Regions from separate parts of the Paenibacillus sp. DCT19 genome, predicted to be linked through region 1. Evidence: riboswitches for the same ligand, from Rfam matches in the RefSeq annotation. Region 1 holds a riboswitch; each other region holds the start of a gene.
The links. Region 1 has a riboswitch for cobalamin ahead of nikB (nickel ABC transporter permease). Riboswitches for the same ligand answer to the same signal wherever they lie in the genome.

Region 1 (10,204 bases):
GCAGTCTGTAGATACCTTCTGCCTTCATTCAGCATGGCTCCCCATTCCGGTTCAGGTGGCTGTGCACCAAGTCCGAGGAAGGATAGACCCGAGATCGATAACATCATGCCGCCCACATCCATCATCGCCATGACGATCAGCGGTGAGATCATGTTGGGTAGAATTGTTCTGATGATGATCTGACTCCACCGTGCACCGCCGAAGGCGGCGGCGGCTACATACTCTTTTTGCTGTAATGAAATGACGAGACCTCTGGCAAGACGTGCATACTTCGCCCACCACACCACAGACAGAGCTACCACCGTGTTGAATAATCCTGGCCCTAACATGCCGACTACAGCAATAGCGAAGATTAACCCTGGAAAAGCCATGAGCGTATCTGTTAAACGCATTAATACGGTATCTGTCACACCCCGAGCGAATCCCGATATAATACCAATCGTTACACCCAGTGCAAAGACAATACCCGTCATCATAAAGGTGAGAAGTAACGATGTGCGCGCCCCATACAGAAGACGTGACAGAATACAACGCCCAAGCTGGTCTGTACCCAAGGGATACTCCGCGCTAGGTGGTTGAAGCACATGGGCAAAGTTGGTTGTCAGTGGATCATGGGGTGCCAGGATCGGTGCGATTATCGCTAGAATTACCCAGCATCCGGTTAAGGCTAGGATCAATGTAAACCAACGATTTTGTTTGAATACCTGCATCATTTCACTCATCTACACATCCACTTCCAGTCGAATCCGAGGATCCCGCAGATGCGTCCATAGATCAACAAGCAGATTGAGCGTGACATATATTGTCGCCATCCACATGACGTAACCCTGAATCAACGGGTAATCCCGTGTGAAAATGGCATCCACCGCCATCTGACCTACACCTGGCCACACAAACAGACTCTCTACAATCGCTGCACCGCCTAATAATGTCCCGGTAGACATCCCCATCAAGGTAACAATCGGCAGGAGTGCGTTTGGCAAAATATGATGCATAATGACCTGTCTCTCCTTCACACCTCTGGATCTCGCTCCGCTCACATAGTCCTGAGACATTTCATCCAGCATAACTGCTCGAATCTGCCTGCTATACTGTGCAATCAGCGGAACCGCCAGCGTACAGGTAGGCAGGATCAGGCTGTTCCATCCCGTACTCCCCATCACTGGCAGCAGCTTCAGTTGAACGCCAAATATGAGCATGAGTAACATTCCCAGCCAGAAGCTTGGCATCGACAACCCAGCAAAAGAGAATAAACGAATCGCATAATCCAGCCATTTATTCCGATAGATTGCCGAGAGAATTCCCAGTGGAAATGAGATCACGATGACGATAAGCATAGCGCTACCTGTTAGCCGTAGTGTTGCTGGTAGACGAGACAACAAGATGTCCACTACAGGGCGATCATACTTATAGGAAGTACCGAAGTCGCCTTGGAGCACATGACCCAGCCACGTACCATAACGCATCCAAAAGGGCTGGTCGAGCCCAAGCTGGCTGCGCACCTGTCTGACCAACTCGTCGGTTGGCGTGACCCCTGTGGACATCAGCATCAGCCTTGCTGGGTCTCCTGGAGACAAGTAGGTTAACAGGAAAGTCAGAAAGGTAATGCCGAACAATACGGCTACCAATTGAACTAATCTTTTAATGATGTATCTGCTCACGCGTTCAGACGTCCTCTCCCCCAAGCTCCATCGCTCTGCAATGGAATGGTACAATCTATCTCCCGCTACCAAAAAAACGCCCTTCTCCGTGTTACCGGTTAAGGACGCCTTAAATAGACAGATTTTCAGAAAAAATCATGCTTCTCTAAACACCTTCCTATCTCCCGTAGGTTACTAACGTGTCGTTAAATTAGGCAGGTCTCCTGGCTCCAGAATCATCGTCAGACAGCACCTTCCCGGCTTACACCAGTGGCAATACGCTGTATGACTCCTCTGTTACAGTGGCGGGACCGCGCCGGTATTACACCGGACTTCCCTATTAAGCTTTTATCCGAATCGATAAAGCACCTAATTCCACATATTCAATTGGTTTCTGTACAAGTATAGCTGGCAGACTGATAATGTTCAAAACTTTTATTACATGAAATTAAAATAATCCATCTATATGGTTGGATTAGGCTGTAATCTAGATGCTTTGGGAGATACTCCTGTTACCCGTTTGAACATCTTAGAAAATAACAGCGGATCGGTATATCCCACTGAATGGGCTACCTCACTAATAGATAATACAGGATTTTGCAGTAGCTCAGCCGCGCGGTTGATCCGATATTCAAGGAAGAAAGCCTGAAGTGACTTGCCATACCGCTCCTTGAAAAGCCCGGAGAGATAAGTACGATCCAGCCCAACAGATTGCGCGATATCTAGGATCGAGGTTTTCTGACTGTACCGGTTCTCCATATATTGTAGAGCCTGACGAATATATTCTTCCTTGGTGGACACAGGACGATCCGTCTTTTCTTCCGTCTTGGGAGAAGAAGCAATCAGCTCCGCAATTAACCGATATAACAGGCTTTGGCTAAATATATCGCCGCCATGCCGTGACGAGGCCTGAACTATGTCAGTATACAACTGATCAAACCATATGGGGTCTTGAGCTTCAAACACAGGGTGTTCCGGACTTAGATAGGCTCGCTGCATAAATGTTTTGGCATGCACACCTCTGAATCCAAACCAAGAATACGTCCACGGATCACTTGCATCTGCCTCATAGTGGATAATCGTATCCGGGACAATGACAAATCCCTGTCCTGGCGAGAGATGGTATTCCCGGTTCTCCATCTGCACCATGCCTCGCCCTTCATGAATGTAATGAATAATGTAGGAGTCGCGGACACCTGGACCCCAATAATGAGATGGCTCACAGTCCTCCCATCCGAAAAATAGCAGCACCAGCTCCATCTGTGTCCAGTCTAAAGAAACCACATTCATTTCAATTCGACTCATCTCACGCACTTCCTTCCCTCAATACGCATCAATGATTGTTGTTAATATTATAACAGGTAAATGGGTCATATTATCTATGTAAGCGACACCAAAAATGGGATTATGCCATATTTAAGATAGGTTGCACCATAGTTATCCGCCTCCAATGAGCCTATAGTGAAGGTACAACAAATTCAGGGAGGCTGAACTTTAGATGAGCAAAATTACATTCCTCGGTGCGGGAAGCACCGTCTTTGTCAAAAATGTACTAGGTGACGTTATGATGACCGAAGCACTACAAGATTTTGAGCTGGCTTTGTATGATATTGATGCCGAGCGCCTGAGCGATTCGGAGCGTTTGTTAACCAGCATGGCACGTTCTCTGGGAAGTCGCTGTAGCGTGAAAGTATATACGGATCGCAAAGAAGCTCTTCGCGGAGCGAAATATGTCATTAATGCAATTCAAGTGGGCGGATATGATCCATGTACCATTACCGATTTTGAAATTCCGAAGAAATATGGGCTGCGCCAGACAATTGCTGACACGCTTGGCATTGGGGGATTTTCCGTAACCTGCGTACCATTCCAGTAATGCTCGATTTTGCACGGGATATGCAGGAAGTGTGCCCAGATGCTTGGTTCTTGAACTACACGAATCCGATGGCCGTGCTCACCAATGTCATGAACGTGCATGGCGGCATCAAAACGGTAGGACTGTGTCATAGTGTGCAGGTATGTGTGCCTCATCTGTTTGATGCGCTTGGGATTGATCAGACTGGTGTGGTTGCTAAGATTGCGGGTATAAACCATATGGCATGGTTGCTTGAGGTAACACGTGATGGACAGGATCTCTATCCAGAGATCAAACGTCTGGCGAAGGAAAAACAGAAGGAACAGCATGATGACATGGTTCGTTTTGAGCTGATGCAACGTTTTGGCTACTATGTAACGGAATCCTCCGAGCATAACGCTGAGTACCACCCTTACTTTATCAAACGTAACTATCCTGAACTGATTGAACGGTTCAACATTCCACTGGATGAATATCCACGTCGCTGCGTGAATCAGATTGAAGGCTGGAAGGAAATGCGCGAGAAGCTGTTTGCCAGTGAAAACATCGAGCACACCCGTAGCCGGGAGTACGCTTCGCATATTATGGAGGCTATGGAGACGAACCGTCCGTACAAAATCGGCGGTAATGTCATGAATAACGGGCTGATCACGAACCTGCCTCGTGAAGCATGTGTAGAGGTGCCTTGTCTCGTCGACGGATCTGGCATCAGCCCAACGTACATCGGCGATCTGCCACCACAGCTGGCAGCACTGAATCGTACCAACATCAACACTCAACTGCTAACGATTGAAGCTGCAATCACAGGGAAAAAGGATCACATCTATCATGCCGCAATGCTTGATCCACATACGGCTGCTGAATTGTCCATCGACGACATTGTTGCCATGTGTGATGAATTGATCGAAGCTCACGGTGACTGGTTGCCAAAATTCACATCATAATTCATAAAAAAAACGCCGTTCTCCTCGTGAAGAGGGAACGGCGTTTCATTTTAGATTGGGATAGCTTGTTTGGAAGTCACACCTCCAAATCACAGCTGATGGTTCGCTACCTTGCTGGGCTAATCATTCTTTATTAACTAAACGGATCTTGGGCCCACTGAGTTAATCTCTTTTTCGTGATTTTACCGTGTGACGTATGTTGGATGACACGCCCCTGTTCAAGTAACAGCACCTGTGGTGATTGATGGATAACCGCTGTCTCTTCTGCAATGTGGCGAGAAAGCGCACGACTTTCGATCACTTTGACAATATGGTAGTCCATGCGCTGTCCAGACTCGGATGCGTTGGAGCCTACAAAGGCCATAAATTCTCGGTAGGCGCGGGCGCTAGTCGGGCAGGTCGTGCTATGTTTAAAAATAAGTACAGGATGATCTTCCGAGTGCTGGAGTGCTTCATGCCAGTCCCTCGGTTTAATCAATTCACTCACATGTTCACGGAGCATTTCATCCGAATCAGAACGGATTCTTTTGCTAACAACAGATCCGATTAATATGCCAAGGGTGATCCCGAATGCAACACCTAAAGCTGTCTGGTTCGTAGCAATACCGATACTCGTCCCAATGGCGATGCCTACTAAAGGCCATAGAAGTTGATGATTTACTTTTAGATTCATCGAAGTTACCTCCCGCAGAAGTTGGGTATATGTACGGCACACAAGGTATACCTGGGTACACGGCTTGCTAATTGTATACACACGTTTAACGTTGTCTATCTCAGAGAAATTATACCATAGACACTCGTTGCAAACGCTCGGATAAGTTTATGTCGCGGTGTACTTTTGTGATACACTGATTGTAATTTGGAAACGATGAACATAGAGAACCAGAGAAAGGCGGAAATGCGTTATGACATATGCTTTTATAATTGAACCACAACAGTATACAGCGCTCGAAAACGAAGAGGAACTCATTGAAAAATGTCAGGAGTGGGGATTGCTATCGGGGAAAGCTACCAAGCTCAAAACGTTTTATTATAAAGGAAACGGGCTCAATCTGCCCTGTACCATCCTGGGTTATGTCGATCATATGGCTGCGGTTATTCAACTGGATAACGATCAGAAGCACTGCATCCACCCTTCGTATTTGAAGGAAATGCAGGCGTCCAGCTACAGTGCTAGAGGTTTGGCAGGAGCAGGGACGGGCAAGGTGAGCGAATCGACCACAACAACGACATCTACGGCGACATCAGAGGACGAGCCTAGCGCTCAAGATGAACCGAATGTGGAAGCATCTGCACCATCAACGGTAACGATTCCTTCCGAATACCCGGATCATATGGACTACATCGATGATGATAATCACCGCGTTTCGGGTCTTGTCGGTGATCCGGATGGATTGGTCGAGGAGTATGTTGGCCCCCAAAACAGTACTACTGGGGAAGCCAAACCCAAAGCAAAAACCGCAAGTAAATCAAAGGCGATTAAGATTGATCTGCCAGACGGCAAAGTGAAGATGTCTGCTGTGGTTAAAGAATTCACGACTGTTCCGAATCACTTCTCGGATAATGACGATGAAGTTATTATTTATGAAGCGGTGGCGATTACTGAGCCCGAACTGATTGAAATTGGCGAAGCCTGGTCTAGCCACAGTGCCACAATGAAGAAGCAGGAGCTTGAAGTGGGGGACATTCTTTCTTTTGAAGCCAAAATCATTAAGAAGAAGCTCACTCGCAATCCGGTTCCTTACAAAATCAACAACCCATCCAAGATTCAAAAAGAAGGCTAACCCACTACAGGCCGCTTTGCTGCTTGTACAATGCGATATTCTGTTGAAATAAAACCAAAAAACCTCAGGACGATCTTGCTGATGTCCATGAGGTTTTCTAAATTTATAAGGCTATGAGATTACGCGTTGCTCGGCGTACAGCTAATTTGGAACTGAACACCATACTTATCGGTCACCGAGCCGTAGGCTGGGCTCCAAAAGGTCTCTTGAATCGGCATTTTCACTTCTCCGCCAACTTCCAACTTGTTGAAAATGCTTGTTGCCTCATCGGCCGTGTCTGTGTTCACTGTAACGGTAATATGGTTGCCAATGGTGTGCTCCATGCCCGGGAACGTATCAGATAGCATCAATACAGAGCCACCAATCTGCAAGGAGGCATGCATAATACGGTCTTTGGCTTCAGGTGGAATCGGATGATCTGGGCTAGACGGCCCTTCACCAAACGTCTGGATTGCTAGTACCTCTGCATTAAACACCTCTTTGTAGAACTCCACTGCCTCACGACCATTACCATCCGTTACTAGATACACATTCAAGCTGATTGCCATGCATTATTCATCTCCTTGGACTCATATATTCGTGTCATGCTAAGACCTTGCGCCAAGAGTATAAATGACAGTTTGTCCCTTTGGCAAGCAGAGATCTAGCTCCATCAGTTCTTTCGCCATCCTCCGTATTGAACAATAGCTACCTGAGGTAGGATTGTCCTATCATACTGATTTTATCCTTTATCGATGTTATCCTTTAATCACGACTTTATCTCTTATTCAGCCGGAGGCGGACGTAATGGATAATCGTAAGAACGACCCCTGGTACGAGTGCGGCAAAACAAGCATAGATCAGGCACCACTTAACGAGCGTAAATACCGGGGTTAGCTCGGCAATGACAGGTGTGGGGAGGGGATAACGATACATTGTGATCGAAGCTCCTATATTTTCTAACATATCACAAGCCCAACCACCCAGTGGAAGCAGATTTAGTTTACGCCAGTGACTCCTAGCAGGGAGCACCCGGTAGAGTGCCGATATCAGCACTACCAATAAAAAGAGATAGGCTAACGGCCAGATAAGATCAAATGTAAACCTGGCATAGATATAGGCACTGCGTCCAGTCTCCCCATAGCTTTCTGCCATTTGATAAAGATCATCCGCAGTATACCAGAAGGACGAATCCGGAGATTCTCCTCCTCCGGTGGCCTCTTTGGACTCCGCAGCCTGCCAAGGCAAAATAAATACGATAAAGCAGGCAAACAGCACAATTGCAGACACAATCCACTTCCAATTCACCCGATTATATAACCAGCCTGATAAGGTATTCATGCTAATCCCCTCTCTGTACAAGGTCTAGGCACAATAAGCTAATCATAAAAAAAATAACCACTTTCCGAAATACAAATCGGTTAAATGGCTGATGTCATACTCTTATGCAATTAACGTTTATTAACGATGTCATCGATCTCGCTCTTCAGTAAGAGGTATCTGTGTATACTCCTCATAATCGGAACCTTGGTCAACTTATTTTTATCCACGTACAGCTTCATCTGGTCTTTCGATAAACCTAATGCGCTGCCCGCTTCGGCAACTGTAAGTACAGCCGTTGGATTCGTTGCATTAAACGTTTTTTTCACTTTCTGGTTCCAGTCTTCAAATACCTGCATAGATCAGTTACCTCTCCCATCCATAGCCAGTACTTTTCCAGGCTGAATAGTTCAATTATAGCACATTTGTGATATCCGTCACTTCATCATCGCCATAACCTGTATAACCATCCAAACCTCCTTAAACAACGATAAAGAAAAGACACCCTCGCGGGTGCCTTCTTCTAATACTCCTGTTCGTTAAAGCTACAAGCTTATTTACGATTACGACGAGCCTTGGTCAAGCGATTAAACATGATCAGTGCGGCAATGATCATGGCAATAATGGCAATGTTACTCGCTGCTTCATGCGACATACCGAACACTAAGCCTAGGTTTGTGACCAGGCTTCTCGTAATCAGCGCCACCGCAATCAGCAGTAGTGGACTCCAAAAATTGTACCTTCTCATTCCTTGCAACACTCCTGACCTTACAGTGGTTTAAACTCGATCCAGTCGATCTGCAAGCCTGGTTTAGTGAAATCTAACTTCAATTCGTACACGCCGGCTGCAAGCTCTACTTTGACAAGCTTCTGTCTGATCCATTTTCCTTCCGTACCATTCGTTTGGATCGTTGTCATCAATTGGTCGTTCAACAGCACATTACAAGCACTTTGAGCAAGCTCAGGCTCTGGAGACATGATCTGTACGATGATTCGATATTGTCCTGCTTGGTCTACCTTCATATATACAGGTTCGTTCACAGCAGGTTTCACTTGTGTATTCTCAGCGAGCGCTTGAGCCTGTTGGGTTGAAAGAGATTCATTCGCTTGGAATGAAGCAATGGTCTCCAAAATCTCATGTTTGCGGGAGAAGACTGGCGCATTCATAATGAACGTACAGATGTTCTTAGCAGAACGCTGCAGCTCACCACGAGTTAAGGTTCCATTTTCCAAAGATTCAATGGTGTTGTCATCCCAGCCGTTAATCTCTGCCCCATAGTTAGGAACAACCATGTATAGGTCATTCTGAGCGCGGATCATCCAGTTCGTGTATTTCCGGTCAGCTTCTCCACCTTCAACGACATCATTCATAATCGCCCACCAGTCGGTCATTACAATTCCCTGGAAGCCCCATTCTCCGCGAAGAACGGTTGTATTCAGATCATAATTGGAAGCGGCCCAGTGACCGTTAATCGGGTTGTAGGAAGTCATGATTGAACTCGCGCCGCCTTGCTTCACAGCGATCTCGAAGCCTTTCAGATAAATCTCACGGAGCGCACGTTCAGATACAACTGCGTCAACTTTACTCCGGTGTTTCTCTTGGTTATTACATGCAAAGTGCTTCAACGTGGCGTTAGAGCCGCCTTTCATGATGCCTTTCGTACATGCCGCAGCAAATACACCCGAGATCAGCGGATCTTCTGAGAAATATTCAAAGTTACGTCCATTTAGCGGACTGCGGCGGATATTTAGTCCAGGTCCCAGCAAGGTGTCCACTTGGTTTCTCAAGAGTTCCTGCCCTTCCAACACATACAGTTCTTCGACTAGCTCTGTATTCCATGTCGCTGCTAACAGCGTTCCGATGGAAACCTGCGTTGCCTTCTCTCCACTATCCATACGAATACCGGATGGGCCGTCTGCCGTACACGCCACTGGAATGCCATAATTGAACAAACTGTCGCTAACTCCACCAAATGCAGATGCCGTACCGGAGGTCACGAGTGGACTACTCATTCCTTCACCTCTAATAATGGCAGCCAGATCTTGATCACTTAACTGTGCAATAAAGGCTTCCAGACTCACTTTGCCATCCTTGACATCTCTCAGCTTGTAACCTTGATTGCCTGTTTGCTCCAAAGCTTGCGGCAGATTTTGCTTGATCCGCTCAGCTATAGAAACTTGGCGATTCGGTACCGCAGTGTACACCAGTTCATATGAGCCGTCTCCCTTGCGTGCACCTGGCTTCATACGTGTAAAGTCTTCTGTCGGCGCCATAACTTCTTGAAGCTGCTCCACAACCTGAAGCGCCTCCACCACATAGCCATCTTGACCATCGACAAGAATGTGTTCGACTTGTTTGACACTTGTCCCTACATGCAGGCGATACGTACCTTCTTCTAATACATACGCAGATGCGTGACCTGTTACACCCTCATCATCGTAAGATGCCATGGTATGAAGCGGGAAACTGATCTTCAGACGCTCCGATGCTCCAGGCTGAAGCAGTTTGGTTTTCCCAAATGCAGCTAATGATTTTAGAGGTTGGCCTAGCTTGCCTTGCGGCGCTTCGTAGTACACCTGAATAACTTCTTTACCGGCATACGTATTTCCTGTATTGGTTACGTTTACATTCACCTCAATGAAGGATTCTCCTTCTTTGGAGATACTTTTAGCCTCTTCAAA
Region 2 (10,204 bases), 1.4 Mb from region 1:
GTAGACTGCACCACCTCCGGATAAACGGCGTACGACCTGAACTCCATTATCCTGAACATATTCAATATTAATCTCTTCAATGGTGTTCTGGTGCTTACCAATAATAATGGATGGGCGGTTGATGTAGAACAGCAGGTAGCTGTCATCCATCGGCAGATGCTTCAGAATGTATTCCTCGATGGCGAGGTTTACGGAAGGATCTGTGATGCCCTGGTTATCAACAAACAACATGGTCATTCCTCCATTAATGTATGTGAGGGATAATAATCCCTTATGTAGTGTTTGATTCGTAGAAATTAGATTCATCGAACTGACGTTCATGAAACTGAAATTCCTTCTCTATTGTAAACGAATTGCCCTAATGACACAAAGAAATTAGACAAGTCTACGATTTCAGCCAAGCATAGACAAAACAAGATTGACCCCAACCTGTGATCGACTCCATAATAAAATGGACATGCAGAAAGGATGACGGACAGAATGACCGGTATGATCGAAGTATTCGGACATGGTGGTGATGTGGAGACGGCGGCCACCCGTTTCGGGGGCAATCCGGCTGATTTTCTCGATTTTAGTGCAAACATCAACCCGATGGGGCCACCTCAGAACGTTTTACATGCATTGGAACATGGCTTACAAACCATCTTGCGTTACCCTGATCCAGGACACAGAGCCTTTAAAGCACGACTTAGCGAGTATCTTGACGTACAGCCTGATCAAATCTCTGTTGGAAACGGCGCAGCGGAGAGTATGGCATTGATCCTACTGGCTCTTGCACCACGAACTGTAGGTACGGTGGAGCCTGGCTTTTCGGAGTATAGTGCACTATCTAGGCAATTTGGAGCTGAGGTTCTTCATGTGTATGGACGTGAAGAGTTGGACTGGCGAGCAGAGGTAATGGATATCGAGAGGCTAATGGATCAAGTGGATCTGTTATTTCTAGGGCAGCCCAACAATCCTAACGGAGTTCAATATCCTGTAGAGGTGCTTCATCATTTGGCTCGCTCAGCAGAAAGAACGGGCACGATCCTAGTGATTGATGAAGCGTTCATGGACTTTATTCCAGAAGCTCGGCGGCAGTCCCTTGCACCTCGATTAAGTGATTACCCGCAGGTTATGATCATCCGTTCGATGACGAAGTTTTACGCGATTCCGGGACTGCGTCTAGGTTATGCGATGGCACGACCTGAACTAATACAAGCCATGACTGCGAAGCAAGTCACTTGGAGTGTTAACGGGCTGGCGCTGATTGCGGGGGAAGCCTGCCTCCGTGATGGGGAGAGCTTTGAACAGGAAACGCTGGCTTATGTTTCTCGTGAACGGAACCTATTGACTGAGGGGCTGGAGGCATGTGGTTGTCAGGTGACGCGCGGAGAAGCTAACTTTATATTGGCTCGTTTGCCGGAACCATGGTCAGCAGCCTCTATGCAGACTGCACTAGGAGAGCGGGGGATTCTCATTCGGAGCTGTGCCATGTATCCTGGGCTTGGCGAACGACATGTTCGGTTTGCGGTGAAGGATGCGGATGCCAATGGGCGTTTACTGAGCGTGATGCAAAGTGTGATTGCTCAGAGTAATCCTCAACATATCTCTCAGAGTCAATTTCAGGACACTCCTCACGTAAAGGAAGGTGGCTCGAACGATGACCTTACCGTTTCTTGAAGAAGAGTTGAAGGGGAGACAAACCTATCGTTATCCTGGTGAATATGCTTCTTCTGTATGGCCGGGATTGACAATTAGCGCACAAGAACGCCATGTAAAAGCATGCATTCCCTCTGTAGCTACTGCGATCTCCAGTGCAGTTTACGGCGGGGGCATGGTTGAACTGGATCGTATATTTAATATTTATGTAGATAAGCATTATCGCTGTGATGATCCTCCGCGCGATATACAGCGACTACTCCGTGAGTGGAAGGAACGAGAGGATGTGTGTACCGGTCTGCTGACAGCCGTGCGTCTGGAACATACGTCGATTCAAGAGTACGCGAGCCCCGACTTTGGGCTTCTATGCTGTACGACGGCAGGGGTATCGAATGCTGCACGCGCCGGTTCAGCAAGAGTGGTATTTGATGCGATGGGGAACCGAACGGATGCTGTCCAGAAACTGGATGGAGCGTACACACCCGGTACCATTAATATGATGTTGTGGTATAACGGTCGTTTGACGAATGGAGCCATGGTGAATGCGATTCAGACTGCAGTAGAAGCGAAAGCTGCTGCTCTGGCTGATGCTGGTGTGAGCGATTCCGAGAATGGTCTAACGGCTACTGGAACCACCACAGATGCGATCGTGCTCGCGGTGAGTCAGGATCAGCAGAAACCGCTTTTGACTTATGCAGGAACGGCCACCGTTCTAGGGTCGGTCATTGGCAGACTTGTCTATGATACGATTACGGAAAGTCTGCAGGCCGGGCGCTGGTGCAATGTGGCGGGAGGAACAACAAAAAATGATACTTGAATTGAATCAATGGTTTTCTTCGTCATTCTGGATCGGGATGACAGGGGCTTGGATTATCATCGCAGCATACATATTAGATCGTTGTATCGGAGATCCGAGATGGATACCTCATCCAGTCATCGGTATGGGGAAAGCCATTTCTGCACTGGAGCGAACCATACGATCTCGTGTGACTTCCAATCAAGGGCTCAAAAAAGCGGGAATCTGGTTTCCGATCCTGATTGCAGGGGTTCTTTTGCCGTGACTTGGGGACTGATCTATCTCCTTGCACTTATTCATCCAGTGGTTGCGGTGATCGCTGAGGTCATATTGATTGCGACAACGATTGCTTCCAAAGGATTAAAGGACGCAGGGATGGACGTATATCGTCATCTCATTCAGGGAGATTTTCCCGCTGCGAGGCGTGCTCTTGGTATGATTGTAGGACGTGATACAGCGCATCTAGATGAACCTGAGATCGTAAGGGGAACGGTGGAGACGGTAGCTGAGAATATTGTGGATGCAATCGTATCTCCTTTGTTCTACGCCCTTATTGGCGGCGCGCCGCTTGCAATGGCATATCGAGCCGTCAATACACTGGATTCCATGGTCGGTTACAAAAACGATAAATATCTACATCTCGGCTGGGCATCCGCCCGTTTGGATGATTGGGCTAACTGGATTCCAGCTCGAATCACGGCTCTATTATTGATTAGCGGAGCATGGATCATGAAGCTAGATGCAAGAAGAGCAGCACAGATGGTATCCCGAGATGCCAGATTGCATCCGAGCCCGAATAGCGGCTTTCCCGAGTCTGCCGTTGCAGGTGCGCTGGGGATCAGACTGGGTGGGCATAACGTGTATCATGGTGTCTCGTCTTTTCGTGCATATATGGGAGAACCGACTCGCTCAATGGGAGCAGAGGATATCGTGCGAACGACCCGTCTCATGTTCTGGTCGGCAGGTTCCTTTGTAGTACTATGTGTACTCATTACACTTGTCGTCTGGTTGGCTGGAGGTACACTATTATGGTGATTACGAATCTAGAAAATGCCCCACTTTCGCGTGATCTTATTTTTATCCGTCATGGTACAACGTTGTGGAATCAGGAAAAAAGATATCTTGGGCATACGGATATCGGTCTCCTGCCTGAAGCGAAGCAAGAGCTTGCTCCGCTCAGTGAGCAGCTTCAGAGCCTTTGTTGGAGCAAGCTCTACTCCAGTGACTTACTGCGCTGTCAGCAGACCCTCACAAGCGTCACTCCCTTGCAGCGAGAACAAGTACATTTGGATGCGCGACTCAGAGAGATTGATTTTGGGGAGTGGGAAGGGAAGACGTATGATCAGCTCCAACATATTCAACAATATCGAGACTGGATTGATGATCCACAGAACGTGACACCACCTAAAGGGGAGTCATGGCAGGCGTTTACAGCAAGAATTGATTCTTTTCTGGATACTTGCTTGTTGCACGATGTCTTGTCTGAACCAGTAACGGTTGATGTACCTCAGGTTGGTATCGTTACACATGGCGGTGTGATCCGATATGTGATATCTCGCCTAATCCCTGATCTGACCTTCTGGGATACGCAGGTTATTCCAGGGCAAGCCATAAAGGTCAGACTGGATTACGGGCCAAGCGGTTGGGTAGGAAGCCGGGTGGCTTTTCCTTGAATCAGCTTGTAAGGTTGTACAATTTAACCTATAATCACAACAGACGTGTGACCATGCGTAGGAGGCTGTTGGGTCTAATCAAGGATTAGGCGTTCAGCCATACGTATGCGGCTAAGATGCTCACATGAATGGTTATATCATAAGCGACCAAGGGTTTCGTTTGTAATGAGTTGTCATGGTTATGTGTGTTTAGGCCATGTGCGCAAACGGATGAAATAGGGAAGCTGGTGTAAATCCGGCACGGTCCCGCCACTGTGAATCAGGAATAATCCTGTAAGTCAGGTTACCTGCCCTGGACGTATAGACCGGTGTTCCTTCGAGGAAAGGACAGCGTTTCGGGCAGTGTTCTGTTATGAACAGCGCAGGTGATTCATCATGCGTAGAGCACGCCATATGCGAGACGTTATCCCTGATCCTGCTGTAAGGATTGGGGATTTTTATTGTTCCTATTGGGTTCTTCACTCTCCGATAATGTGTAAATGTTGAAGTTCAACCTTACACAGGAACACCAAGACATGGGCAGTTAGAGTTTGAGCACGACACAGGATCAATAGAACAGATAGAGAAGGGGAGAATGAACACAATGAATATTAAGAACTGGAAAAGCGTAGCGTCCCTGCTTAGTGCAGCGGCACTAGCACTGGCTTTGGCTGGATGTGGCAATGCAACAACGAATGAGGGGTCAGGAGCATCACAGCAACCTGCACAGGAGCAGAGTCAAGAACAGACAACAACGGATCTCAAGACACAATATCCACTTACCGTTACAGATGCAACGGGTGAAACGTTCACGTTTGAAAAGGCACCAGCCAAAATTGTATCTGTATCTCCAGCGGAGACAGAGTCGTTGTTCGCTCTTGGATTGGACGAGCAAATTGTAGGTGTATCTGATTTTGATGATTACCCTGAAGCAGCTACAACGAAGCCCAAAATGGGCGGTGTATCTAAACCGAATGAAGAGTCCATCATTGCAGCGGATGCAGACATCGTATTCACAGGTATTTCCATGAATGAAGAAGCGGTGAAGAAATTCCGTGACCTGGGGATTGTTATTTTCAAGACTGATCCAAAATCAGTAGATGATGTGGCGAAAAACATTGAAACATTTGGTCAAATTACGGATACACAGGAAAAGGCCCAAGAGATCATCGCGAAGATGAAGCAAGATGTAACAGATGTTACTGAAGCGGTGAAGGCAGTTAAACCGGAAGAGAAGAAGAACGTATATGTTGAATTTTCCCCAGGCTGGACGGTGGGTAAAGGTGAGTTCATGGATGAGCTGATCACACTTGCTGGAGGAAACAACGTTGCTTCTGATTTGCAAGGCTGGAACGAAATTAATGAAGAAAATATCATTGCTGCGAACCCGGATGTAATTCTGTATGCCAATGATGTCATTGATGAGAATTCCAAAACACTGGATCAAATTATCAAAGCTCGTAGCGGCTGGGATCAGATTACTGCGGTAAAAGACGATGCGGTTATCGGTCTAGATGCCAACCTACTTAGCCGTCCAGGACCACGGGTAACCGAAGGTCTGAAAGCCGTAGCTAAAGCGATCTACCCTGATCTGTTCCAATGAGTAAAAAGCTAGCGGTGTACGGGACGGCTGGGATAGGACTGCTTGTGTTGACGGTGCTGATCTGCACGGGCATTGGTTCAGTATCCTTGCCTGTCCGTGACATTGCAGGTATTCTGCTGCATCACATTCCGTGGATTGGGGATTGGATTACTCCCGATTGGAGCACAGCAGCAGAACAGATTATATGGAAGGTGCGATTCCCGCGGGTACTGCTTGCCGTGCTCGTGGGCGCCTCTCTAGCAATAGCGGGTGCTGGCTTCCAAGGGGTGCTTCGTAACCCTCTTGCAGATCCGTTTACGTTAGGCGTATCATCTGGTGCATCGGTGGGTGCAGCATTTCTGATTTTCTTCGGATTACAATATGCATTAATCGGAATCTGGACCTTGCCTTTGGTTGCGTTCCTAACCGGCGTGTTGACGCTATGGTTCGTGCTGGCACTGGCTCGTGAGGGTCGAAAAATACCAACACATAGCCTGATTCTGGCGGGCGTGGTCATGCAAAGTTTCCTAGGGGCAGTTGTCTCCTTCCTATCGACCATGTCGAAACAGACGATTAATGAAATTATATACTGGACGATGGGAAGTCTGGCACTGCGTGGGTGGTCGTATACGGCCATCCTTTTCCCATATTTTCTGCTTGGTCTGATCTTCCTCTGGAGTCGTGCACGTTCGTTGAATGTGCTTGCTCTGGGAGAGCGGCAAGCGGCTCACATTGGAGTTCAGGTGGATAGATTGAAGCTATCGGTGTTAGCGGTGGGCACGTTGCTCACAGCAGGAGCCGTATCGGTGTCAGGTGTCATCGGTTTTGTAGGCCTTGTCATTCCACATATTCTTAGGCTGATCGTAGGGCCGGACTATCGTCTGCTGGTACCATTATCCGCAATTGGCGGAGCCATCTTCATGGTGTGGGCAGATACGATCGCTCGTACAGTATTGGCACCGACTGAAATTCCACTTGGCGTTGTCACCGCATTTGTGGGTGCACCGTTCTTCGCCTACCTTTTGCACAGAAACAAGAAGCTTCGTAAAGGGATGATGCCATGAGTAAAGACACGAACTATACGGTGCATGCCAATCGGAATGAACCTATCCATACGGGTGAACGGGCAGATCCGAGTTTCGATACTCAGCGTGGTATAAGGAAACCTTTGATTGAAGTCGATGGAGTAGGTAAACGGTATGGTCAGCATCAGGCGTTAAATGGTGTGAGTTGGCAGATCGCAGAAGGCGATTGGTGGGGTGTTGTAGGTCCTAACGGAAGCGGCAAATCAACCTTACTGCAACTATTGGCTGGCACGGAGTCGGTTAGTGAGGGCAGTATTCAACTGAATGGCAGGAATATCACTTCGTATAGCCGCAAGGATCTGTCTCGTATGATTGCTGTTCTGCAACAGGATGGACTGCCTGCAATCTCATATCCCGTAAGGGATGTTGTGGAGATGGGGCGTTATCCCTATCAGAACTGGCTTGGTCGTGATTCGGGTGATGGCGAGAAGATCGTTGATCGTGTGCTAGAGGAATTAGGTCTGTCCGAGCTTGCGGATCGTCCTCTGGATGCGCTCAGTGGAGGACAACGTCAGCGGGTAGCCCTTGCTAAAGTGATGGCACAGGAACCGAGCATTCTTTTGTTAGACGAGCCCACAACGTTTCTGGATATCCGTTATCAGTTGCAATTTATGGAGTTATTATCGACATGGCGTCAAAGAAATCGAATTACGATTGTGGCAGTGTTGCATGATCTGAACCTAGCTGCGCAGTTTTGTGATCATATTCTGGCTTTGAAAGAAGGCGAAACTGCTGGCTCTGGAACCCCTCATGCACTGATGACCGAGGAACATATTCGAGAGATCTTCCAAGTGAACCCTGCGATGGTGAAGCATCCAGATCATGGCATTCCCCAGTTGCTGCTGCGCCGGGAGCATGAAAAGCCGAAGAATTGATCGGGGTATATACCCACATATTGATGAAGGAAGTGCTAGTTGTATGCGTAATGAACAGGTGTTGGAGCAGTTAATACGTCGAATCACAGATCCTCATGAGCAGGTCGCGGCAGAAGCTGCAGCTCATGTGGATATCCTCACGAAGCCGCCAGGCAGTCTTGGCAAACTGGAGGAGCTCGTTATTCGCCTAGCAGGTATTACAGGACAGAGTCGTCCTTGCTTCGAACGTCGAGCGGTGATCGTGATGGCAGCAGACCATGGTGTAGTTGCCGAAGGTGTCAGTGCATTCCCTGCTGAGGTAACACCGCAGATGGTTCTTAATTTTCTGGCGGGTGGAGCGGCCGTTAACGTGCTTGCCCGGCATGCTGGGGCAGATGTGCTCTGTGTAGATATTGGAGTGAATGCTGATCTAGATCACCCCGAGCTCATCTCCCGCAAAGTCCGCAAAGGCACAGCTAACATGGCGAAAGGCCCAGCGATGACTCGGGATGAAGCGATCCAAGCGATCCTCGTTGGCGCCGAAGTGGTCACGTCAGAAGTGGACCGAGGAACGCAGATATTTGTAACTGGAGAGATGGGGATTGGCAATACAACGGCAAGTGCTGCTGTAATGTGTGCTCTAACGGGAATATCACCGGCTTCGGCTGTTGGACGCGGAACGGGGATCGATGATGTTGGGTTACAGCGCAAGGCAACGGTGGTAAGCCAGGCTTTAAGTCTGAATGCACCCCATGCGGAGGATGCGCTGGATGTGCTCAGTAAGGTTGGCGGATTAGAAATTGCCGGACTAACAGGTGTAATTCTTGCTGCTGCTGCGAATGGATGCCCAGTGGTGGTTGATGGGTTTATCTCAACAGCCGCAGCATTGATTGCAAGAGAGCTTGCACCAGCGAGCACGGCTTATATGATTGCTTCCCATACATCCGATGAAAGTGGACATGCGGCACTGCTTCGTGAGATGGATCTGAAGCCAATGCTTGATCTGAATATGCGACTGGGTGAAGGGACAGGAGGCGTACTAAGTCTTCATCTCATCGATGCGGCTTGCCGTATTCTTAACGAGATGGCGACCTTTGCCAGTGCGGGTGTATCCGATGGCTCGTCTCAAGGAGAGGTTTCTTCATGAGTGTGCTTGTAACTGGAGGGGCGCGAAGTGGCAAAAGCTCGTTTGCTGAACGTCTATGCATGCAACGCTCCTCAGAGGCTTGGTATGTGGCTACAGCTCAAGCCTATGATGACGAGATGCGTGAGCGAATCCGCATGCATCAGCAGGGACGTGAAGAAGCGGGATACCTGTGGCATACGGTAGAGGAACCATTAGCATTGCCTGAATGGATCACACGTATGGGAGCATCTCATACTGGGATGTCAGCTCCTACAGTATTGGTGGATTGTCTGACATTATGGCTGACCAATATTTTGCTTGCCCATGAACATGATCCTGCGCATGTCATACAAGGACATATAGATGCGCTCGTATCGGCTGTTAAGTCATATCCGGGACTACTTGTGCTTGTAACCAATGAAGTAGGGGATGGCATCGTTCCTGAATATGCTCTTGGACGAAGATACCGTGACCTTGCAGGCATATTGAATCAACGGATTGCAGCGATTTGCGGGGAAGTATTTCTAGTTACGGTGGGGATTGCGATTGAATTAAAGAGCAAGGAGTACCGTATATGAGTGACCGCAAGCACGATGGGAGAAAACAGCCAGCGGCGGCAGCGTTTCAATTTTTGTCACGTTTTCCGGTTAAGATGCAGATTGACTTTGTCCCCCATTGCTACGTGAAAGCGTGGTTTATTATCCCCTTGTCGGTGCCGCAATAGGGTTAACTGTCTGGCTTGGAGCGGCTGTTTCGGGTGTACTTCTACCCTCGTTTCCAGCAGCGGTATTAACGCTGACCCTATGGGTCTGGTTGACCGGAGGGTTGCATCTGGATGGTTGGATGGATACAGCGGATGGTCTGCTCAGTTATCGCTCTCGTGAGCGAATGTTAGAGATCATGAAGGATAGCCGTGTGGGTGCCATGGGAGTGATAGCCTGTGTTCTCCTGTTAATGATGAAGGCAGCTCTAATTGCAGATTTCATCGCACGTGCTAATTGGATGTATGGTGCACTACTTATGTTACCGATGATCTGGAGTCGCTGGTTCATGGTTTATGCCATCTCCGCATGGCCAAATGCGAGAGGTGATGACGGATTAGCTGTTTTGTTTAAAGGGCTGGGTGAGCGGCGAGAAGTTCAGCGTGCACGTAGCAATGCAATTGGACTCACTGTTCTAGTAGGTGTAATCACATTAGTAGTGGGAATGCTTTTCCAGCCGGAGATGCCAGTCGTAGAGGGGTTACATATTGGGAGCAGTCTAATGACCCTACCGTGGTGGTTATATCCTGTGCTTGCTGTAATTGTTGTTCCGCTCGCTTGTTACGTCATAGGTAAATGGATTGCTGGACGTATAAGTGAACGGCTAGGCGGATTAACAGGAGATACCTATGGTGCAATGAATGAGCTGCTGGAAGTTGCCTTGCTTACAGTGCTTAGTGTATTACAAGGGTTTTTCTATATAAATT
Region 3 (10,204 bases), 760 kb from region 1:
GGGTAACTATTCATTCACCGCTGCTAGAAGTTCGCGGTGAATGGAGTTACTAATCCATAGACCTTACTGCCATTTTAAACATGGCACGTAGAGACATTACAGCCATGGATTAAAGGCTCAACCTGGGCTGGAAGGCGTCTGGGTAACTATTCATTCACCGCTACTAGAAGTTCGCGGTGAATGGAGTTACTAATCCCTAGACCTTGCTGCCATTTTAAACATGGCACGTAGAGACATTACAGCCATGGATTAAAGGCTCAACCTGGGCTGGAAGGCGCCTGAGTAACTATTCATTCACCGCTACTAGAAGTTCGCGATGAATGGAGTTACTAATCCCTAGACCTTGCTGCCATTTTAACCATGGCACGTAGAGACATTACAGTCATGGATTGAAGGCTCAACCTGGGCTGGAAGGCGCCTGAGTAACTATTCATTCACCGCTACTAGAAGTTCGCGGTGAATGGAGTTACTAATCCATAGACCTTACTGCCATTTTAACCATGGCACGTAGAGACATTACAGCCATGGATTAAAGGCTCAACCTTGGCTGGAAGGCGCCTGGGTAACTATTCATTCACCGCTGCTAGAAGTTCGCGGTGAATGGAGTTACTAATTTACAAACCTGGCTAACACTTTAACCATGGCGATAACTCGTTATTTCAAACTTTGTATTTGACGAAACAGTGAGTCGCCACGAGTAATTAAACAAGAACTATTAGGATTTCATTGCCATGATTGAGATTGCGTTGAGGGCAGCGACGACGATGGTACTGCCGCCTTTGCGGCCAATATTCGTGATAAACGGAATATCCAGCTTGCGCAGCTCGTCCTTCGACTCAGCAGCGGACACGAATCCTACAGGCATACCAATGATCAAGCCTGGCTTCGCTTCGCCTTCTTTAACCAGACGGATCAGTTCCAGCAGTGCAGTTGGTGCATTACCAATCGCATAGATTCCACCTTCGTAGGCTTGAGTGGCTTTACGCGTAGAGATAATGGCACGCGTTGTATTTAACCGTTTCGCTTCCTCCATCACGTCTGGATCAGAGATATGTACATGCACGTCTCCGCCGAAGCTGCGAATACGGTCTTTGCTCACTCCCGCTTGAATCATCTGTACATCGGCAATGACGGATTGACCAGCACGCAGTGCTGCAATCCCGGCTTGGATTGCATCAGGGTGAAATACCATGCTCCGGCCCAGTTCAAAGTCAGCAGATGCGTGAATGACACGTTGCACGACTGGGTACTGCTCGTCCGTGAACGGATGCTCGCCCAGCTCCTCGGTGATCATCTCGAAGCTTTTTCCTTCAATTTCCTGCGGCTGTACTGTCAGCGGTTTGAAATCTGTTTTGAAATCCATCATGTACTCACTCCTATAAAGGGATTATGAAATTCATTCATTTAAAATTAAATTTTGAAAATTTGGACTATATGTGCGTAATCAAAAGCGGACTTTTTGAACAAGCTCTGTATGTGCGGATTATGGCACCAGTACACGGCTCAGCTCACTTAGTACACCATCAAATTCATCAAATACCGTTCCAAACTCCGCCTCAGGGCGTGAGATCAGCACCACATGAATGCCCAGTTCTAACGCAGATTGGATTTTCTCATCAACGGCTCCGGTTTTGCCGCTTTCCTTGGTGACCATAACGGTTGTGGCATAGTGCTTGTACAACGCTTCATTCATCTCACGTGAAAATGGCCCCTGCATCGCAATAATATTGCGCTGTTCCATCCCTAGCTCATTGCATTTCTCCATATTATCGAGACGCGGAAGCATGCGAGCAACGAGACGAATATCCGGATCTCCAAGCAGATGCTTCGTGAAAATTTGTAGCGTCTTGCTACCCGTCGTTAGCATGACAGAGCCTTTAAGCTCCTTCGCTTTTAACGCCGCTTCATCATACGAAGAAACCACATGTAACAACGGATGATCGTCGTAGGCAAGTCCTGTACGCTCGTAACGAATGTATGGAATGCCTGCTTGTTTGGCCGCCTCCATTGCATTGGCATGTGCCTCTTCAGCAAATGGATGGCTCGCGTCTACAATGGCTCGACTTCCTTGGTTTTGCACCAGTTCTACCATCGCTGGAATCGTCAAACGACCTGTACGTACCGGCAAACCTGCCTCAGACAGACTATTCGCCGCGCTCTCTGTCACCACAGATGTCAGTACCTCTGTACCTTGCTGCTGAATTTGTAATGCGAGCTCCCGCGCATCGCTTGTTCCACATAACATGAAGATCATGAGCCCTTCACCTGCTCCTCCGCTACAGCAATCTGTGCGTTAGTTGTCGTCTCATCTGCTCCGGCAGGCGAAGGCGCATCAACGTGGTGACCCGTAATAATTTCTTGTTCGTGATGAGTATGATGTAACTCGCCATCGTGATCGTGATGGAAATCGGGCGCCAACTTCTGACCAGCGTTATCAATATTCTTCTCGTGTTCATCTACCGCATGCAGATGCAGATGCTCATGGTGCTCATGAGTGTGATCGTGAGCATGTCCATGATCGTGTGCGTGATCATGGGTCTCTTCGTGATGATGTGTATGCACATGATCATGGTGATGATGGTCATGCCCGTGATCGTGATGATGGTGATCATGGTCATGGTGATGATCGTGGTCGTGGTCGTGATCATGATCGTGGTGATGATGGTGATGTTTCGCCGCTTCCAGTCTGAACTGGCAATTGTCACAGTTGGCAGCTACACGTCCATTTAAGCCTTCGTTGGCTCGCTCCAGTACCACTTCCACCAATTGTGGATGTAAACCGAAATATCCTCCGATCTCCACCTGAACATCTGGATGTGCTGCTGCGAATTCTGCAGTCATCTCATCAATACGTTTAATAAGCACACCTGTGAACAGGAAATACGGCATCACGATAATTTTTTTGGCTCCAAGCAGAAGGCAACGTTGCAGTCCATCCGGGAAGGAAGGCTGCGTTACACCGATGAAGCTGCTCTCTGCCCACTTGTAGGGCAACTTCTCCCACAACATACGAGTCATTTTGAAAAAGTCACTATTCGCATCAGGGTCACTACTGCCGCGTCCAAGCACCAGGATTGCAGTCTCTTCATCGGTTGCAACCGGTGCAGTCGCTACAGCCGTTCCCCCGCCGGAATTTGCAGATACAGGCTGTGCTTCCTTCAAACGGGTTTGCATAATCTGAATGACCTTCTCGTGCACACCGATCGGACGTCCATAGATGAATTCCACTTGCTGATAACGCGCTTTGGCGCGGTCAATGGCATTTGGAATATCGATTTTGGCATGACCCGCTGCAAACAAAATAATCGGTACAAGCACAACGCGAGTCGCACCCTTTTCTACACATGCCGTTACGCCTTGAGCAATACCTGGTTTAGCCAACTCCAAAAAACAAGTTTCCACAATCGTATTCTCAGGTGCTCTCTCTGCCACCGAGTTTGCAAACTCCATTAACTCCCGGTTTCCCTCAGGATCACGGCTACCATGCCCCACCAGTAATATCGCATTCATCTCCGGTTAATTCCTCCCCAGCCTGATCTTCAGATCTAGGCATCTCATCAATTCGTATTTGTATTCCATTCATCGCACATCGCCAATCGCATGTTTCTGAAAAATAGACCTTTTTCATAACACACACATATAGCCTTGTGAGTTCTTGTCTGTTTGCGCAGAAGACTAGTCACCACAGATTGGATTAACTTCCACCGTAACGGGTGCATCCACATGACGGAAGCCTTGAATCACGCCAACACGTTTGAAAAATTTATGAAAACGCTCATTCGGATGTCCTTTTTCCCGATACTCCGCGACAATCCGTTCCACGATGCCACCAATCTCATCCCCCTTAATGCCTTCAGCCACAGGTTGTGCAGGGTGAGCATTACGTCCAAACTTCTTACCGCCAAGGAACAGGTCATACCCGCCTTTGCGATACACAATTCCGATATCTTCAAGCACCGCACCATAACAAGCCATTCCGCAGCCATTGAGGGCAACGCTTGTTTTCTTCGGAGCATTCAACCCGCCAATAACGGCCTGCAAATGATTAGCCATCGGCACAGCATCATCTTTCTCCATATCGCAGAAGTCACAAGCCTTCACTTTAATGACATCCCCGATCGGGACTACGATAAAATTGGCTGCGCGCAGCTCATCTACGAGCTGATCCGGCTCAAAGGTTGGCACACGCAATATAATCTGGTGCTCTGGTGTATACTCCAGCTCCCCATCCTCACTCGCGCACTGTGCGAGCAATGCCATCTGCGCGGCAGTGAACTTCTTATTGCCGACGCCAGGCGATACGCCAACTTCGAACAACGGCGGCTTCTGCCCTGGTGCGGGCGCAGTGCGCACCGCCGTTGCGCCTGCGGCCTGCGGTGCATGGCCAGCCACGCCAGGCGCAGCAGGCGCCGCGTCCAGCCAGCGGCGAGCGGACTCGCCCGCCAGGGCACCGCCTACCGCGAGCCGCGTTAGCGCTTCCGCCGCCAGCTCAGCGGCACCCGCTTGCGGCGAAGCAACCGCTGCGCGCTGCGCGGCTTCTGCCGGCGCTGACGTTGGCCGCTCGCCAGCGAGCACGGCGGTGCCGCCGCCAGCCGGGTGCGATGCCTGCGCAGCAGAGGCTCCTGCACCGGCAGGCGGCTGGCTCTGCGGAGCTGGGCCTGTTCCGGCGCTCACGCCGGGCATGGCTGGCTCCGCCTGGAGCTTCGCGGCTTGCGCTTCGCGAGCCGCGTCCGCGCCCGCTGCCTCACCGGAGGTGGCAGCGCGGGCTTCTCTTGCGCCGAGCGACCATGGCTCGGCTTCGGTGCGAAGTCGCTCATGAGGTCTGAGCGACTGTTCCGTGGTATTCAGCGTATATTTGCGCTGATACCCACGAGGAGTGACCATGAGCCCTTCGTACATCATGGTCGAAGAGTTACCGATGATCACGGTGGTCAGCATCCCGATATCATGGTTAAGCATGTCCTCCAGGGTAGTCATAACAACGTCCTGACGATCCCGATAGGCGCTTTTCACCAATCCAACCGGAGTTTGGGGATCACGGTAACGAAGCAGCATTTCCTGCGTCTCGACAATTTGGCGTGTTCTGCGCCCACTGCGCGGGTTATAGAGTGCAATGACAAAGTCCGCTGACGCCGCTGCTTCGACCCGGCGAATAATCGTTTCCCATGGGGTAAGATGATCACTTAAGCTGATCGTACACGCATCATGCATCACCGGTGCACCAAGCAGAGAAGCACAGGAATTAATAGCCGATACGCCTGGAATCACTTCAACGGCAACACCGCTCTCAGGTTTCCATCCCTGCTCCATCAATACCTCATAGACTAGACCTGCCATACCATATACACCGGCGTCACCACTGGAGATTACCGCAACAATTTTGCCCATTTCGGCCTGCCTAACCGCTTCTTGAGCCCGGCTTACTTCCTCTGTCATCCCCGTCCGCACGATCGCTTGTCCGTTCAACAACGGCCGAATGAGATCGACATACGTGTTGTAGCCGATGATAACCTCGCTCTCCTGAAGCGCCTCCAGTGCACGATTCGTAATATGTTCCATCGCGCCTGGGCCAAATCCGATGACCAGCAACTTACCTTGACCTTGCATCGCTTTTCCTCCTCCATCACCCTAAATAAACCTGCACATTCTACAATTCCGTTTTCAGCGTCTTCTATATAAATAGGCTTAATCAAGCAGCGTTTTGTTCAAAAATGGATAAATGCATTCGACCAACAACGATTCTCATAATAATCTCTCAAAATCAAAAAATCCCATCCTACAATCGGATGGGATACGTATGTACGTACACTCAAGAAAACAACCACAAGACATAATGCGAAGAGCACCGTCCAGTTGTTGAATACGCCAAATAAAAGGCCTATCAGGCGAACCGTCTGTCCGCCTGTTTCCTGATTATTCGTACACCACTCCTTTCCGCGAAGGGTTTGGTGACACATGCAAGGTAGGTCTCCTGGCTCTGGATCATTAGCTTCTTCTTCTGCCTTCCCCGAATGACGAGTGACATCAACCAAAAAAGAGCTTCACCATTACAGTGGCGGGACCGCTCGGGATTTGCACCCGATTCCCTGTTATCTCTTGCCTGACGCAAGAGCACCTTGCTTGTTTTCATATATGAGCATAATGTGAATAATTTGTTTTTATCATAACATCGCTTCGGAAAAAATGTCCATGTTTAAGATATGAATGTACCAGCTACCTTTCTTCTGTTTTATTCGGAGTTATTCAGGGTGTATCCACTTGAAAACAGCAAAAATCCTGACCCAAAAATGGATCAGGATAACATGTACATTTCTTATGCATGGTACGATCTTTATGCCAATAGACCGTTTAGTGCACCTATTTTTATCGAGTGTCGCCTAAGCTTTGTCCACGTTTGCGGCAGCATAATAACGTCCTAGCTCCACAATTAGGGCACCCATCTTCTCTTCTTCGGGCACAACAAGTGCCTCAATGCCTTCTTCCCGCATCGCATTCGCCGTAACTTTACCTACAGAAGCAGGAATGACCCCTTCACGAAAGGCTTTCAGCATCTCTTCCAGCTTTCCTTGGGATGTAGCGTATGCCGTCAAAAAGCGAACCTGGGGTCCACTTGTAAAAGCTACCGCATTAACTTCATGGTTCACAATCTCATTCAATAGCAGTTCTAGTTCATGATCCTCTGGAGGGACATGGCGGTAAGGCAGCACTTGTCGAACCTCTGCACCCTGTTCTTGCAGCCAGTTTACCAGCTTTGGTGCTGTCTCACCATGTAGCTGCAATATAACCTTTTTTCCAGCAAGATCATGTGGCTCCAATTCCCGAATTAATCCATCTGTACTGCCATCATCATCCCGAACTAACGGATTCAGCTTACGTTTGCGAAGTGCATTCACCGTCTTGTATCCACGTGCGGCAATAGAAGATTCCGATAGCGAGTCCAACAATTGTCCCGCAATCTCCATATCCTCCGCCATATCAAATAGCGCATCCAATCCCATACCCGTAGTCAGTACAGCCCAATCCGGTGGATCAGAGATCCAGGATACCAGACCATCGCGAATATTCCGATCATCCAAAAACACCGTTCCCTGTGCAGGTCGCACGAGTGGGACTCCGCCCATTTTCTCTACTAATATAGACATTTCTTTGGATTTGCGTGGTCCTGTAAGTGCTACACGTATGCCTGCCAAATGTTGAGCCATTCCAAGTTCCCCCAGTTCGTTCAGCCGAACGTTCTTCAGTCTGACTACAGTATACAGGGTAGTTCTGTAGAGGGAAACCTCGTTCATGCTATTTGGTGCATACTCAGCTATAACGTTTTTTTATGAATTGGATCAGGAAGGCTGAAGCTCTCCCGCTTGACCATCTGTACCCTCATCACTTTTTTTCTGATCTTTCGAAGTGGATTCTTTTGAATCCGACGTTTGCTTATATCCTCCACTGCTGCCACTCTGCTTAGCCGCGGAATGTTGTCGATCTTGCTTGCGAGGGTGCAGAAACAGAAATATTAGAATCGGCAACAACACCTCAAACAAAATGGCAACCCACGTCCATTCTCTTGTAAATCGAAAGAGTTGGACTGCATTACGGAAAAACCAGAACGCGCACACAAAACCGAGCAAAGCAATCGGCCCAGTCAACACTTTACCGGACACTTTCGGAATCATTCGTTTCATCCCCCAGCAGATAAAATAGAGATCAAACGCAATTTTCGTAATCATGGTTGGTAGCGTTGCTGCGGCTAGTGCTAGATCGAAACGATCAAGGAAATCACTCACTTGCAACTGCCTTGCTAATTCATACGAAGGGTATACCAGCCTTGATGCAATAGGAACCCCGATCGATGTGATCGTTTCAACCAAGATCAGCATCATTAGGAGCGCTGCAATCATCACTCCCCAGAACACCGATTTGAAGCGAAAGTCACTACCTTTCACAACAAACGGCAATGCAACCATCTCTCCAAAAAAGGACATGATATACCAACTTCCCTTGCCAACCCGGCCATATCGATATCAAAATAAGGCATCAGATTATCCAGGTCAATCTGCTGAATAAGCATGAAGGGAACGATGATGGAGTTCACCAGAAATAACGTGATATACAGCTCCGACATTCCGATCAGCGAACCCAGCCCACCCCTCACAATAAATACAACCATGACCATCAGCGACAGGATGATAATGGATATTGGTGTAGTCTCCAGCAAGGTAATACTAACGTAGTCACCTATTAATCGAATATCCCGAGCGAATACAAAAAGGAAAAACACAATATACAGTAGAGCCAGGACCCGACCCATAAACGGATGTCGTACAACTAAGGATTCAAACAGATCCTGATTCGGAAATCGTCGCTGGACACGGCTCAACATCCAAAGCACAGAAATCATCACCAAAAACACGGGAATATAGGACAGATACGCATGCTGTTCAGCATAATAAATCGCCTGTGCATGCGGCTGTATCAATGTGGTTGTGATGCTAAGCAGCATGACCAGCAGAATCAGTTGACGATGGGTGACTGCCTGATTCATAACATGTCTCCTTTCTTGCGGGAATGATCATCCCGCTCGGAATCGATTAGGGTAATGGCAGCCAGTGTTGAATGAAGTGGGTTAGCCATACCGTAACGAAGAACGTTTTGCTTAAATGGGTGACATAGAAAAAGATCCCTGTACTAAACCCAATGATGGTGTACGATATCCAGCGATTAATCGCTGCCGCCTGCTTCAGATGTTTGAAGTCCATCCAGAGCACAAGAATAACCATGAACAAATAGGTGAAGAGTAGTGGTCTAATCATGAACGATTTCCTCCTCACTAAGCCCGATCGGTTTGTTGACGATGCCTACATTTTCAATGATGATATGTGGTTCAATCACAACGTTCACATCAGGATATACGTCATCCCAACGATCCTTAATCTTGTCCCATTCTTTAGGCAATTGCTGATGAATAGCACGGCCGAGACCAAGGATATCCGCATTGTATTTACTCTGTATGAGTCGTATACCTTCATTAATATCTTTCTTAATCTTGACATGCACTGCCTCGGTAAGCTTCATCATTTCTTCCTCGCGGAGGTCGCCATAATTGGACTCGTTATCCACCAACACTCCCTTAGCATACATTTTAATCGTCACGTTCACCTTGCCATTCTTAATCTTGGGATCATACGAGGAATTGTTCTCATTCAGCTTCACGAACAGGTTTCCTTTCCCTCGAGGAGCCTTAATCATGATTTCCGGTGCATTCGCTTCGCCCATCGCCAAAATCAGGGCATCCGCGGGTTCCTTGTCAATCATGCCTACCAGCTTATCTTTCTTGAAGATTGCTAGCCCATCCAGCTTTATATTGGTTTTGACGTTCTTCCAGCTCTTCGGCACATTATCCACCACGGAAGCAATGGGTAGAAACGGATCTATGCCTTCGCTAAGGATCGCATCGATAAAAATCTTAAGTGAACGAGGTGTACGCATATTTAAAAAGCACAACTCACGCACCATCTCTGAAGGGAACTTCTCAATCGGCGCATCCGTGTCCAACACCTTATAGGCAGCTCCCCTCGTTACAATCGGCATAGCAGATAAACGATTGAGCGGATAACGTGTAAATAAATCCAACATGGGGGCAACGCCCTCGCGAGCCAAATCCTCGCCAATCATTAATGTCCGGCGGTGTGCATAGTAGATCTGACGCGAAAGTGCCTTCTGACCTTTATTAGAGGTTCCCCGTAACGTCTCGGACGTATTGGACAACATGAACCATGGTTTATCACCACTTGTGCCTCCACCGCCTCCTTCACTTCCCGAAGCACCTGATTGTCCGGGTAATGCAATCTGCAGGCTTGTTCGGTATTGCTGTTCTTCTTTATCCACCGCAATTCCAATAACAAAGGCGACATCATTAATTTCTCTCCGATCCCAGCATCCAGTCAAAAGAGTGCACAGCAGCATTATCCCTACCAGTAGATATCTTCGTATGCATACCATGCGTTCACCACCCTTCTTCGGATTCAGGCTTACCATTGATGTTTGTATTCATTCTCTTCTGGTCACGGTGAACAGTAGAAGGACGATTAATCATCCTCCACCAAGGTGCACGCATGATAATATCCTTGGTATCTGTCTTGCTGTATGGGCTCAGACCTGACAAATACGGAACGCCAAATGAGGTCATCTGTGTCAGATGTACCGAGATTAG

Region 2: it holds a riboswitch for cobalamin, as region 1 does, so the genes downstream of both, DMB88_RS07310 (ABC transporter substrate-binding protein) here and nikB (nickel ABC transporter permease) in region 1, are expected to answer to the same signal.
Region 3: it holds a riboswitch for cobalamin, as region 1 does, so the genes downstream of both, DMB88_RS27815 (hypothetical protein) here and nikB (nickel ABC transporter permease) in region 1, are expected to answer to the same signal.

The regions. Positions count from the first base shown of each region.
Region 1 covers NZ_CP029639.1:236,384-246,587, reverse strand. The annotation lists gene nikC (nickel transporter permease) at 1-722, opposite strand, end outside; gene nikB (nickel ABC transporter permease) at 723-1,661, opposite strand; cobalamin riboswitch at 1,837-2,028, opposite strand; gene DMB88_RS01135 (AraC family transcriptional regulator) at 2,103-2,945, opposite strand; partial or broken gene DMB88_RS01130 (alpha-glucosidase/alpha-galactosidase) at 3,139-4,439, shown strand; gene ytxJ (bacillithiol system redox-active protein YtxJ) at 4,573-5,112, opposite strand; gene DMB88_RS01120 (hypothetical protein) at 5,345-6,223, shown strand; gene DMB88_RS01115 (VOC family protein) at 6,343-6,771, opposite strand; gene DMB88_RS01110 (hypothetical protein) at 6,980-7,543, opposite strand; gene DMB88_RS01105 (DNA-binding protein) at 7,654-7,881, opposite strand; gene DMB88_RS01100 (hypothetical protein) at 8,076-8,270, opposite strand; gene DMB88_RS01095 (glycoside hydrolase family 3 C-terminal domain-containing protein) at 8,291-10,204, opposite strand, start outside.
Region 2 covers NZ_CP029639.1:1,655,386-1,665,589, forward strand. The annotation lists gene DMB88_RS07285 (lipoate--protein ligase) at 1-231, opposite strand, end outside; gene cobD (threonine-phosphate decarboxylase CobD) at 490-1,662, shown strand; gene DMB88_RS07295 (adenosylcobinamide amidohydrolase) at 1,643-2,458, shown strand; partial or broken gene cbiB (adenosylcobinamide-phosphate synthase CbiB) at 2,496-3,472, shown strand; gene DMB88_RS07305 (histidine phosphatase family protein) at 3,466-4,110, shown strand; cobalamin riboswitch at 4,270-4,420, shown strand; gene DMB88_RS07310 (ABC transporter substrate-binding protein) at 4,694-5,692, shown strand; gene DMB88_RS07315 (FecCD family ABC transporter permease) at 5,689-6,735, shown strand; gene DMB88_RS07320 (ABC transporter ATP-binding protein) at 6,732-7,631, shown strand; gene cobT (nicotinate-nucleotide--dimethylbenzimidazole phosphoribosyltransferase) at 7,675-8,757, shown strand; gene cobU (bifunctional adenosylcobinamide kinase/adenosylcobinamide-phosphate guanylyltransferase) at 8,754-9,314, shown strand; partial or broken gene cobS (adenosylcobinamide-GDP ribazoletransferase) at 9,311-10,204, shown strand, end outside.
Region 3 covers NZ_CP029639.1:6,139,646-6,149,849, forward strand. The annotation lists gene DMB88_RS27795 (precorrin-8X methylmutase) at 716-1,363, opposite strand; gene cobK (precorrin-6A reductase) at 1,484-2,254, opposite strand; gene DMB88_RS27805 (sirohydrochlorin chelatase) at 2,251-3,510, opposite strand; gene cobJ (precorrin-3B C(17)-methyltransferase) at 3,676-5,607, opposite strand; gene DMB88_RS27815 (hypothetical protein) at 5,706-5,957, opposite strand; cobalamin riboswitch at 5,944-6,134, opposite strand; gene DMB88_RS27820 (uroporphyrinogen-III synthase) at 6,378-7,202, opposite strand; gene DMB88_RS27825 (GerAB/ArcD/ProY family transporter) at 7,335-7,976, opposite strand; gene DMB88_RS27830 (GerAB/ArcD/ProY family transporter) at 7,934-8,536, opposite strand; gene DMB88_RS27835 (hypothetical protein) at 8,583-8,804, opposite strand; gene DMB88_RS27840 (Ger(x)C family spore germination protein) at 8,797-9,993, opposite strand; gene DMB88_RS27845 (spore germination protein) at 9,998-10,204, opposite strand, start outside.